DNA from 3 places in the Gordonia sp. C13 genome. Region 3 is predicted to be linked to each of the others. Evidence: predicted binding sites of a transcription regulator. Region 3 holds the regulator's gene; each other region holds the start of a gene.
What was found. Region 3 encodes LexA, which represses DNA repair genes until DNA is damaged. Its sites were predicted from a motif close to CGAACANNTGTTCG; they were not measured.

Region 1 (4,025 bases), on a different contig from region 3:
CTCGACTCGTTCGACCGAACCTTCGGCGCCCGCGACGACGTCGACCCGGTCCGGCACCTGATCGGGTGCGCCGCGGGTTGGGGTGGTCTCCCGACCTCGGAAGCGACCTATGTCGGCGTCGACCCGGGCACCGGCCCCGGACATTACGAACTGGTCTTTGCCGACGTCCCGGTCGACGCCTTCTGGTCGGTGTCGGTCTACAACGCGGCGGGGTTCTTCGAGCCCAACGAGAAGAACCTGTACACGGTCAACAGTGTCACCGGCGTTCGCAACGACGACGGTTCGATCACCGTCCGGTTCATCCCGGACACCTCGGGCGACGTCCCGCCGAACGCGATCGTGACTCCGGAGGGCTGGAACTACCTCATCCGCCTCTACCGCCCGCGCGCTGAGATCCTCGACGGCATTTGGACTCCGCCGGTGTTGAAGGCGGTTGCTCAGTCCTGAGGCCGACTGCAGATCTGTATGACGTTGTGCCCGGATTCCGGGCACAACGTCATACGGAACCTAGGAGTGGTTGCGCGCGTAACCCTCTCGCCCCCCCTGGAGTGCAAGGAGTGATGGCGACGGGCCGTCCTCGCTCCCTGAGGTGCAAGGAGTGATAGCGACGGGCCGTCCTCGCTCCCTGAGGTGCGAGCGCAGCGAGCCTCGAAGGGCCGGCGACGCTCCTATTCTGAGTGCCCGTACGCGTGGTTGAGAAGTGCTGAGGCGACTACGAGTTCGACGGGTGTGGCGCCACGGAGGTCGATGACTTCACGCATCTGTAGGCGTGGTTGATCGCCGGACTCGGTGTCGGGTCCGTGGATTTCGGTGCGCACGTGTTGGAGGTGTTCGGCGAACCGGCGGGGTATGTCGGGGCGCCGGTTGATGCGTTCAGGGTTGGGTGGTGCGCCGGGTTCGGCGTTGAGTCGCCAGGCGCAGCGTCCTTCGTTGGGTCCTTCGCGCACCATGCGGGTGGTGTAGCCGCCGGGTTGGTTGCTGACCATGCGGTTGTGTTTCGGGCAGGCGGGGGCGAGGTCGGTGATGTCGGTGAGTCCACCTTCGGCCCAATCGAGTTGGGCGTGATGCATCTCGACGTGTGCGGCGGCGAGGTCGCAGCCGGGGGTGGAGCAGTTTTCGCCGTCGGGTCGGGCGAAGGACACCAATCGTTGTTCGCGGGTGGCCAGGCGTTTGCCGCGTCCGAAGTACAGCGGGACGGCGGTGGCGTCTTTGAACACCGCCAGCCAGGGTTGGGCGTCGGCGGCCATGTCGATGAGCTCGGGGATGGGGATCAGGGTGCCGGTGGCGGTGGTGGCGAACCCGGCTTCGCGGACCAAGTCGTTGAGGTCGGCTTTGATGATCAGTTGGGTCGGCAACCCGCGGTGACTCTTACCCAGCAGCCCGTCCTCGAAGACAGCTTTGAGCAGTGCGTTGAAGGCGTCGTGATTGAGCTGGGCCGGGGTGCGGTCATCGCGTTCGGCCGCAGCAGCGACGGCTTCGGGGTCGGCGTCTTCGATCGACCCGTGTGGGGAGTCGGGGTCGTCGGGGTTGTTCATGCCGGGTTTGGCCCACACGGCGAGCAGCATGGTGACCCGGGCGAGGAGTTCGGGGGTGAGGGTGGCGGTGAGTTTGGCGGTGCCGTCGGCGCGTTGCCGGTGGACCGACAGGTTGCGGCGGCGTTTGCGGTCGGTGTCGTCGGTGAGTGTGCCGTCGGGGTCGAGGTGGGCGAGTAGGCGTGCGCCAAGGTTGGTGATGTCGGCGGGGGTGTGGTCGACGGCGATCTCGGCCATTTGTCGTTCGGCGGCGACTTTGATGTCGTGGTCTATGGCGTGCGGGATCTGATCGAGCACGTCGAGAACGGCGTGCACGTGGGCGGGCCCGACGCGGCCACCGGCGAACGCCTCGGCCAGGGCCGGGTGTGTGGGTTCGAGAGGTTGGCCGGTGATGAAGTCAGGGTAGGTCGCGGTGGCCCGGGTTTGTTTGAGCCGCTTACCCGGGTAGGTCATGCGCAGTCGGAACTTCATGTAGTCGATCACGCTGCGGTATCCGGACTTACGCGGTAGGTCGCGTTGATCGGCTTCCACGATCTGTTGGTTGCCGGTGTACGTGAGTCGGGCGATGGCTCTTTCAATACGCACACCGGCTTCGTCGACCTCGGCATCGGACAGCCGGGTGAAGCCTGCGTTCTGGAGCTTGTCGACGATCGTGTCGAGTTCATCGAGCAACGCGGGCATCTCGGCCGGGAACGATTCGTCGACGACAGCAGAAGAAGCGATGTCGGTCATGACGGTCACCCCCTATGCCGTAGTGCGAATGTATGTTCGACTGTATACGTAAATCGGTTGCCGTGCAGAAAGTTTCGGACCTCGCCGTCGTGGTGAGAATTGTCGGTGGCATCGTGTAAGGGGCCTCCGGTCGACGATCGACACCCCGGATGTTCCGAATCTCGGTGTTTGGATCGGGCAATCTCGTGCACGCCCAATCGACGTCACGGATACTGCTCCAATGCTGTTGCCTCAGCGAATCCTCACCCGCCGGACCCGCGTCGGCGCACTGATGGTTGCGATCCTTGCGCTCTCGGCGCTGCTGGTCGCGACTCCCGGTACGGCCGACGCGGCGAGCTGGCGGTACACGATGGTGGCGTTCTCCAACACCAGCGCCAGTCACATGGACGTCTACCAGTCCTCGGATGCGGCCCGGTTCAAAGCCCTCCGATTCGGGGCGTATCGACCACCGTCGGGCCTGGTGCGTGATCCGAGCATCTACCGCAGCGCCGACGGCTGGTACTACGTCACCTACACCACCGGTTCGACGACGATCGGCTTCGCGCGGAGTCGCGACCGTGTGAACTGGAACTTCATGCACAACTACCCGGTGCCGCTGTGCTGCGCCTTCCTGCCCGGTACAGGCGACGGCTCGGGTTCGTCGGCGGGTTCATTGAGCTTCGGATCGGCCGGTTCCAGTGACGGACCATCGTTGTCGCCGTTCACCACCAAAGCCTGGGCTCCGGAATGGTTCGTCGAGGGCGGACGGGTACACGTGATCCTGTCGATGTCGACCGGTGGCGGGTTCGTGCCGTACCTGATGACCGCGCTCGAGCCGGGACTCCGGCTGTGGAGTCCGCCCGTGCCAATTCTCGGTCTCCGCGCCGACCGCATCGACACCACGATCGTCAAGGTCGGCGGGACCTACCACGCCTTCACCAAGAACGAGACGAAGAAGGTCATCGAGCATGCGGTATCCGGGTCGCTGCTGGGGCCGTACCGATTCGTCCGGCCGGGCCCGTGGGGCCGACTGGTCGAGGGCTCGGCCGTGGTGAAACTGCCGAACGGGAACTGGCGTCTCTACCTCGACGCCTACCGGGACCGGCGGTACTTCTACTCCGACAGCCGGGACGGCCTCTGGTCGTGGACGCCGTTGAAGGAGCTTCCCGGACTGTCCGGCTCCGTGCGGCACTTCGGTGTGATCCGCGAGCCGGTCTAGGTCTGTTCGAGCAAGTTGACGGCATTCGAGCCGACGAGCCGGCGGCTCGTGGAGAACTGTCTGATCCGAGACCGGGTCGACGACGGTTGTCCTTGGTGTGCGGCACTCGGTTTCTCGTCGGGCGACACGTTCGACGAAAAGCGTTGACGATCCATACTCGGGCGGTACTGTGTGGAACATCACATAGTGGCCGGAGGGATCGCCATGATAAATGCAGAGATCAACGCAATCCATCACAGTATCCAGGCGCTGCGCCATCAGCTGGTGACCCTGAAGGCTCGCTACGGTGACGCCGACAGCGTCCGCCGGATGGTCAACGACCTCGATCGTCTCGACATCGATCTGCACGACTTCGAGCAGCATCCACCGAAGTTGAAGCCGCAGCAGAAGCCGGGGCAGGACCGGGTCTATGTGCCGGACAGCAAGTCCGACGAGTCGGCGTGGCTCGGTGCTCAGGACGAAGGGCTCGGGTTCCACTCGCGTGAGCGGACGAAGTGAGCGCGCCCGCGGCTGAGCGGGATTCACTCGGGGTCTTCTCCCCGAGACGGGCGCGCCTGACGGCG
Region 2 (4,025 bases), on a different contig from region 3:
TTGCCCTGCGGTTCTCCACCACCGTGCACGGAGTCGGGGACCACGGATTCATCTCTACGATCATCGATGCGGCTCGGGAGACCGGGGTGTCCGGGTACGTGGGCGACGGCTCCAACAGATGGCCTGCTGTGCATGTTCGGGACGCCGCGCGGATGACCCGGCTGGCACTCGAGAAGGCGCCACCCGGATCGGTGATGCACGCTGTCGGCGAGGAAGGGATCGCCACCCGTGAGATCGCCGAGGTGATCGGTCACGAGCTCGATATCCCGAGCCGCTCGGTCGACCCAGATGAGGCACTGTCGCACTTCGGCTGGGTGGGTTCGTTCTTCGCTCTCGACACACCGGCCTCGAGCTCCCTCACCCAGCAGTCACTCAACTGGACGCCCGTCGAGCCCGGCCTGATCGAGGATCTGCGCGCCGGGCACTACTTCCGCCGATAGTCAGTCGGACCTCCCAACCAGCACAGGACCCCATGGCTACCGATCTCCTGCTGCCAAGCGGGGCACGTTTGGCGTTCTCCCAGGTCCGGCGCCTACGGTGGTCACATGCGCGTACTCGTCAGCGGCGGCGCGGGCTACATCGGCTCGCACACCGTGATCCAGCTGGTCTCCGCCGGTCATGACGTCGTCATCGTCGACGACTTCAGCAACGCCAAGCCCACCGTGGTCGGTCGACTCGAGGCTTTGAGCGGCCGTTCCATCCCGGTGCACGCCTTCGACCTCGCCGACGTCGACAAGACCGAGCACTTCTTCGCCCACGAGGACGTCGATGCGGTCATCCACTTCGCCGGGTACAAGGCGGTCGGCGAATCGGTGGCCAAGCCGCTGGACTACTACCAGAACAACCTCGGCACGACGTTCTCGCTGCTGCGGGCGATGGAACGCCACGACGTGCACACCCTGGTGTTCTCGTCGTCGGCGACCGTCTACGGAGCCGACCCCGAGCTACCGATGACCGAGGACCTCCCGACGTCGGCCACCAACCCGTACGGTTGGACGAAGGTGATGATCGAGCAGGTGCTGCGCGACGTCGCGGCCAGTTCCGACGCCTGGCGGATCGCCGCACTGCGTTACTTCAACCCGGTGGGCGCGCACCCGAGCGGTCAGATCGGTGAGGACCCGTCGGGTATCCCGAACAACCTCATGCCGTTCGTCGCGCAGGTCGCAGTGGGCCGGCGCGCGAAGCTGTCGGTTTTCGGCGACGACTACGACACCCCCGACGGCACCGGCGTCCGCGACTACATCCACGTCGACGACCTCGCCGCCGGGCACGTTGCCGCACTCGACCGCATCAGCACCGGCGACACCGGCATGTCGACGTGGAACCTCGGCACCGGGCAGGGTGTCTCGGTCCTCGAGGTCGTCCACGCCTTTGAGAAGGCCAGCGGCAAGCCGATTCCCTATGAGATCGCACCCCGTCGGCCCGGCGACATCGCCGCGTCGTACGCCGACCCCACTCGCGCGAACGCAGACCTGAACTGGCACGCCACCAAGACGATTGACGACATGTGCGTCGACACGTGGCGCTGGCAGTCGGAGAACCCGACCGGTTACCCCGACGCCTGAACCGTCATCGAGTGGCGTACGGATCGTCGGGATCGACGATCTCGTCGCTGGCCCAACCGATGTAGCGTCGGGCTGACGATTCGACGACCTCACGCGCGTTCTCGTCGACGACGACGCCGAAAGCGTCGTACAACCGGTCGAAGGACAGTGCCGTGACCCGGCCGACGATCTGACGAACGAGCCTCGGCGACAACGGGATCATGTTCGGGTAGCTCCGCATGAACGTCACCATGCCCGGTTGCGCGACACCTTTGATGGTGTCGCCGGTCAGCAGCGCTCCCCGACCGTCCGCGGCGTGCGGCAGGTGCAGCACTGCGCTGCCCGGAAAGTGCCCGCCGCACTGGACGAGTCGAACATCGCCGAGGACCTCTGCCTCACCCGACCAGAACTTCGCGACCGGGTCGGGTCGGGTCAGCCATCGGCGATCGACGTCGTTGTAGAAGACCGGCACCCCGCCGAAATGGTGGCTGATGGACACACTGGCGCCGTAGAGGTGCGGGTGACTGGCTGCGATTGCGTTGACACCGCCGTGTAGGTCCAACCAGTCCATGAGGGCCGGGCCGATGAAACCTGATGGCTCCCAGAGGATGTTGCCCTCCGGGGTGGTCACCAGGAATCCCTGCTGACCGATACCGACCGACGGTCTCAGCGACAACCGGACGAGGCCGGGCTCAACCTCCGTGACGTCAAGAGCGTTGTCGGCGTTCTCGTCGAGCCGGGTCCACTGCTGCCCGCTCGTAGGCAACCATTGGCGGTCGTCGTCACAGATCGGACAGACCTCGGGAAGGTCCGCGTCGGGGGCGAACTCGTTTGCGCAGAAAACACACATCCACGACTGCATACTTCGACGCTAACCCCCGTCCCCGTCATCGGGCGCGAGTTTTGGCCGGATATGGCCCGTCGGATCGAGGCGAACCCGCACTCTACCAGTACCTACCGACAGAATTCCTCGGCGAAATCTTCGCCGACAATCGTTGCAGTGCTCGGGTTTCGGGCGTACTATCGAACATACATTCGCACTATCGGTTCAGGGGGTGGCCGCCATGTCCGACACATCGCTGGGCAATCCGGACGCCGCTGAACCGTCCGGCGCCGTCGCTGTTATCGACCGGATCCACTCCCTCATCGACGAGCTGCAGACGATGAACCTCACCGGATGCTCGCACGACGAACTCGTCGATGTCGCTGCTGAGACCGAACGGGCAATCGCCCGAATGACTTTCGCCGGCGACCGACAGATCGTCGAGATCGCCGACCGCGATCTGCCCCACAAGACCGGGCATCGCAGTATCACCGCGTTCATGACCCACCGCCTACGCGTGGCCGACCCCATGCGCCGCACCAAACAACGCCACGCAACCGCCACCCACCTCAGCCCCACCGGCGAACCACTCGAACCCGAACACCCCGCTCTGGCAGAAGCATTGGCAGACGGCCACGTCAGCACCTCCCACGTCCGGGCAGTACTCGACGTCCTCGACCAGATCCCCCACGCCATCGACCACGACATCAAAGTCGCCGCAGAACGGCAAATGGCCGAGATCGCCGTCGACCACACCCCCGCCGACATCACCGCCCTCGGCTCGCGCCTACTGGCTCACCTCGACCCCGACGGCACACTCGCCGACGACACCGATCGCAAACGCCGCCGCAACCTGTGCGTCAATCGCCAGCGCGCCGACGGCACCGCCAAGATGACCGCCAATCTGACTCCGGAGCTTCTCGCCCGGGTCACGATGCTGCTCGCCGTGTGGGCCAAACCCGGCATGAACAACCCCGACGACCCCGACTCCCCACACGGATCGATCGAAGACGCCGACCCCGAAGCGGTGGCTGCTGCGGCCGAACGCGATGACCGCACCCCCGCCCAGCTCAATCACGACGCGTTCAACGCACTGCTCAAAGCTGTCGTCGAAGACGGCCTCCTGGGTAAGAGTCACCGCGGGTTACCGACCCAGCTGATCATCAAAGCCGACCTCAACGACTTGGTCCGCGAAGCCGGGTTCGCCACCACCGCCACCGGCACCCTCATTCCCATCCCCGAGCTCATCGACATGGCCGCCGACGCTCAGCCCTGGTTGGCGGTGTTCAAAGACGCCACCGCAGTCCCGCTGTACTTCGGACGCGGCAAACGCCTCGCGACCCGCGAACAACGATTGGTGTCCTTCGCCCGACCCGACGGCCAAAACTGCTCCACCCCCGGCTGCGACCTCGCCGCCGCACACCTGGAAATGCATCACGCCCAACTCGATTGGGCAGCAGGTGGACTCACCGACATCACCGACCTCGCCCCCGCCTGCCCGAAACACAACCGCATGGTCGGGAACCAGGCAGGCCAGTACACCACCCGCATGGTGCGTGAAGGACCCGACGAAGGCCGCTGCGCCTGGCGGCTCAACGCCGAACCCGGCGCACCACCCAACCCCGAACACATCAACCGGCGACCCGACATACCCCGCC
Region 3 (4,025 bases):
CGCCCGCGTGGCCGACTGGTCCGGCCCGGGTCGTACCGCCGACGGCGTGGAGGTGGCGATCCTGGCCAACGTCGCCGACGGGTCGTCGGCCCGTGCGGCCACCGATCATCCGGTGGAGGGCGTGGGACTGTTCCGAACCGAACTGGCCTTCCTCGAACGCGCCGACGAACCGTCGGTCGAGGAGCAGGCGGACATCTATCGCGCGGTCCTCGACGCCTTCGGGGGCCGCAAGGTCGTCATCCGCACCCTCGATGCCGGCTCGGACAAGCCGCTGCGCTTTGTGAACCAGCCCGAGGAGGCCAACCCGGCGCTCGGTGTGCGCGGCGACCGGATCGCCTTGGCGCACCCGGAGATCCGTGAACACCAGCTCGACGCGATCGCGCGCGCCGCCGAGGGTTCCGAGTCGAGTCCCTGGGTCATGGCGCCGATGATCGCGTCACCGGCCGAGGCGGCGGCGTTCGCCGCGCAGGTGCGCAAGCGCGGACTGGTGGCCGGTGTGATGATCGAGGTCCCCGCCGCGGCGATCCTCGCCCCGGCGATCCTGGCCGAGGTGGACTTCGTCTCGATCGGCACCAACGACCTCACGCAGTACACGATGGCCGCCGACCGGATGTCCGCCGACCTCGCATCGCTGACCGATCCGTGGCAGCCGGCCGTCCTGCACCTCATCGCGACGGTCGCGCGGGCCGGACGCGAGCAGGGCAAACCGGTGGGCGTCTGCGGCGAGGCCGCAGCAGATCCCTACCTTGCCTGCGTACTCGTCGGGCTCGGGGTCACCTCGCTGTCGAGCGCTCCCGTCGCGGCTGCCGCGGTCGGGGCGCAGCTCGGCGGGGTCACCCTGGCCACCTGCGAGAACGCGGCGGCAGCCGCGCTGGCCACCGCCGATCCGGCTGCGGCTCGCGCGGCTGCCGCCGCGGTACTCGAGAGTGACGAGGTCAGATCCGCCGCATCACGGTGACGACCTTGCCGAGGATGACGGCCTCGTCGCCCGGGATCGGGTCGAACAACTCGTTGTGCGGCATCAGCCAGACGTGACCCTTCTGGCGTTTGAAGGTCTTCACCGTGGCCTCGCCGTCGATCATGGCGGCCACGATGTCGCCGTTGTCGGCCACGTTCTGCTGGCGGACGACCACCCAGTCGCCGTCGCAGATCGCCGCGTCGATCATCGACTCGCCGACCACCTTCAGCAGGAACAGCGAGCCCTCACCCACGAGTTCGCGGGGGAGCGGGAAGACGTCCTCGACGGCTTCCTCGGCGAGGATCGGGCCGCCTGCGGCGATCCGGCCGAGCACCGGCACGAAGGTGGGCTCGGGTAGCGCGCTGCCGTCCGGCGAGGTGGGCGTCGGCGGCTCGCTCGGCGCGATGTTGACCGCCCGCGGACGGTTCGCATCGCGCTTCAGGAGGCCCTTGCGCTCGAGTGTCCGCAGCTGATGGGCAACGGATGAGGTCGAGGTGAGACCCACCTCGTCACCGATCTCGCGGATGCTCGGCGGGTAACCGCGCTCGCGCACGGATTTGCGGATCACCTCGAGAACTCCGCGCTGCCGCGGCGTCAGCGAGGCCTCGGCCGCCGCCATGTCTGCCGGGGTGACGGGCTCGTCGGCGCCCCGCGCTCCGGTGCGCTTACCGCCGTCATCGCTCATGATCGGGTTCCTCTCGATTTCCGAACGTGCTGGTAGATCGCTTCTCTTCTCGACGAGCGTAGCCGAGATCGCCGACCGCATCAAACATTTGTTCGACGTGTTGCGAGACAATTGTCGGAGTGCCGTGCTACAAATCGAACATCAGTTCATCGAACAGATGATCGACACTCGAACAGTTCGAACACGGACGACGCGGTCCGCACGAACACGGTTCGACCGGAAACACGGAGGGCACCATGCGCACCGCCACTCTCATCGACCCCGTCCACTTCGACGATGTTCATGGCGACGTCCTGCAGCGCCCGATGCGCCGCGGCGACGGGCGCCGTCCCGTCGACGGGCGCCGTCCCGTCGACGGTCGCCCGGTACCGGAGTCTGCGGTCCGGGTCCGCCGGATCGCCTCCACGCAGTGCGCCTCGCCGGTCGGTCTGCGCGGTCGTGGACCGGTCGTGCCGGCCTCGCGTCCCGCGCAGACCGCCCCCTCGGCGGTCATCCGCCGGCGCCGGCGCACGGCGACGGCCATCCTCGCCGGCGTCGGACTCGCGCTGGCCGTCTGGGTCATCGCGGTCGTCGGCCAGAACTATGCCGCCACGGTCACGCCGTCCTCGGTCGGCACCGAGGTCGTGCATGTGCGCTCGGGTGACTCGCTGAGCACCATCGCATCTCGTGTCGCCCCCGAGATGCCCCGTGAGGCAGTTGTCGACGAGATCGTCCAGCTGAACGACCTCCCGTCGAGCGGCCTGCGCGTCGGCCAGCCGCTCCTCGCCCCCCGGTACCACTGAACGCGGGCGGTATCCTCGATGTCACAGGGACCGGCCGACTACCGGCCTGGCATGCGGCCCGGCTGCATCAGAGTGTCCCGTGACCTGCGTGAGGATACGATGCGCTGCCCCTTCTGCAAGAACGACGACACCAAGGTCATCGACTCGCGTGTCGCTGATGAGGGGCAGGCCATCCGGCGCCGCCGCTCCTGCGTGGAGTGTGGGCGACGCTTCTCGACCGTGGAGAGCGCAGTGCTCGCGGTGGTCAAACGCAACGGTGTCACCGAACCGTTCAGTCGCGAGAAGGTGATGAGGGGCGTCCGGCGCGCATGCCAGGGACGCCACGTCGCCGAGGACGCGCTGGCCCAGCTGGCCCAGCAGGTCGAGGACACGGTGCGTGCCAGTGGATCGGCCGAGATCCCCAGCAACGAGGTCGGACTCGCGATCCTCAAGCCGCTGCGCGACCTCGACGAGGTCGCCTACCTGCGCTTCGCGTCGGTGTATCGCTCGTTCGACTCCGTCGAGGACTTCCAGCGCGAGATCGACGATCTGCGTTCGGCGTCGTCCGAGTCCGGCAAGGCCTCAGCCGAGTCGGTCCAGAGTTCGTAGGACCCGCTTCTCCGACACCGGGTACGCGGTGCCGAGTCGTTCGGCGAACAATCCCACCCGCAGTTCCTCGACAAGCCACTGAGCCTCGTCGTTGACGTAGGCCTTCCGGTGCTCGGGGACCTGCGTCAGTCGCTGGGCCCACCGCTCGGTCACCCGGTCGACGACGGCCACTCCGGCCTGGTCCCGGGCCGCGGATGCGGGCAGTGCCGTCAACCGGGCTTCGGCCGCCGCGAGATAGCGCGGCACGTTCTCCAGATGTCGTCGTGCGGTGGCGGCGATGAAGCCGTCGAAGACGAGATTGTCGAGTTGTTCGGCGACGTCGTCGGCTGCGAGCGAACCGGCATGACGGTCGATCGCGGCGCGCACCGGCGCCACCCAGCCGAGGGATTCGACGGCGAGAGAGAAGTATTCGGGTGCCGCTTCGGAGATCCGTGGCCGCAGTTTCTCCGTGAGTGCGCGGAACGCCTCGGGTGAGCGCACCGCGGACAGCGTGCCGGCGTCGAGGCCGGCCACCACATCGCGGATGGCGCGGCGTGTGCAGTCGGCCAGCAGCGCATCGAGGTCCGGGTAGGGGCTCTGACTCAACGCGAGTCGGCCGGCGGCGCCGAGAGAGCTCGCCACACGTCGGTGCAGGGGAGGGATCGCGAGGTCGAGCAGCGCGACGATCCCTCTCTCCGCCAACCGATCACGGGTCTGCTCCGACGCGGCATCGATCACGACCACCCCGCGGGTCCGCCCGGCCTCGTCGGTGATCGCGTCGATCGTGGGGTAGCGGGTGAGGCGTTGTCCGGCGATGTCGACGGTCCGCTGTGCGGCGAGGGTGCCGATACCCTCGTCGGTCCAGGCGCTATACAGGGTGCGCTTCACCGTCTTTGTCGCGGCGCGTGTGCCCACACGCTGGAGTTCGGCGATGGAATCGGCTCGCGCGGTGATGTTCCCGGTGTCGTCGACCACGGCGAAATGCATCTTGAGGTGGGCCGGAATTCGGTCGACGTCGAAATCGGCTGCGGTG

Region 1: a site for LexA is predicted at 2,290-2,303, ahead of M1L58_RS13785 (HNH endonuclease signature motif containing protein). Genes of this name have one in related genera too.
Region 2: a site for LexA is predicted at 2,569-2,582, ahead of M1L58_RS03985 (HNH endonuclease signature motif containing protein). Genes of this name have one in related genera too.

The regions. Positions count from the first base shown of each region.
Region 1 covers NZ_JALPSY010000016.1:577-4,601, forward strand. Annotated here, with positions in the region: gene M1L58_RS13780 (DUF1214 domain-containing protein) at 1-447, shown strand, start outside; gene M1L58_RS13785 (HNH endonuclease signature motif containing protein) at 669-2,264, opposite strand; gene M1L58_RS13790 (glycoside hydrolase family 43 protein) at 2,485-3,462, shown strand; gene M1L58_RS13795 (hypothetical protein) at 3,667-3,960, shown strand; gene M1L58_RS13800 (hypothetical protein) at 3,957-4,025, shown strand, end outside.
Region 2 covers NZ_JALPSY010000003.1:52,937-56,961, reverse strand. Annotated here, with positions in the region: gene M1L58_RS04000 (SDR family oxidoreductase) at 1-440, shown strand, start outside; gene galE (UDP-glucose 4-epimerase GalE) at 546-1,565, shown strand; gene M1L58_RS03990 (hydrolase) at 1,570-2,406, opposite strand; gene M1L58_RS03985 (HNH endonuclease signature motif containing protein) at 2,609-4,025, shown strand, end outside.
Region 3 covers NZ_JALPSY010000001.1:291,194-295,218, reverse strand. Annotated here, with positions in the region: gene M1L58_RS01370 (putative PEP-binding protein) at 1-958, shown strand, start outside; gene lexA (transcriptional repressor LexA) at 936-1,643, opposite strand; gene M1L58_RS01360 (LysM peptidoglycan-binding domain-containing protein) at 1,880-2,425, shown strand; gene nrdR (transcriptional regulator NrdR) at 2,525-3,013, shown strand; gene hrpA (ATP-dependent RNA helicase HrpA) at 2,987-4,025, opposite strand, start outside.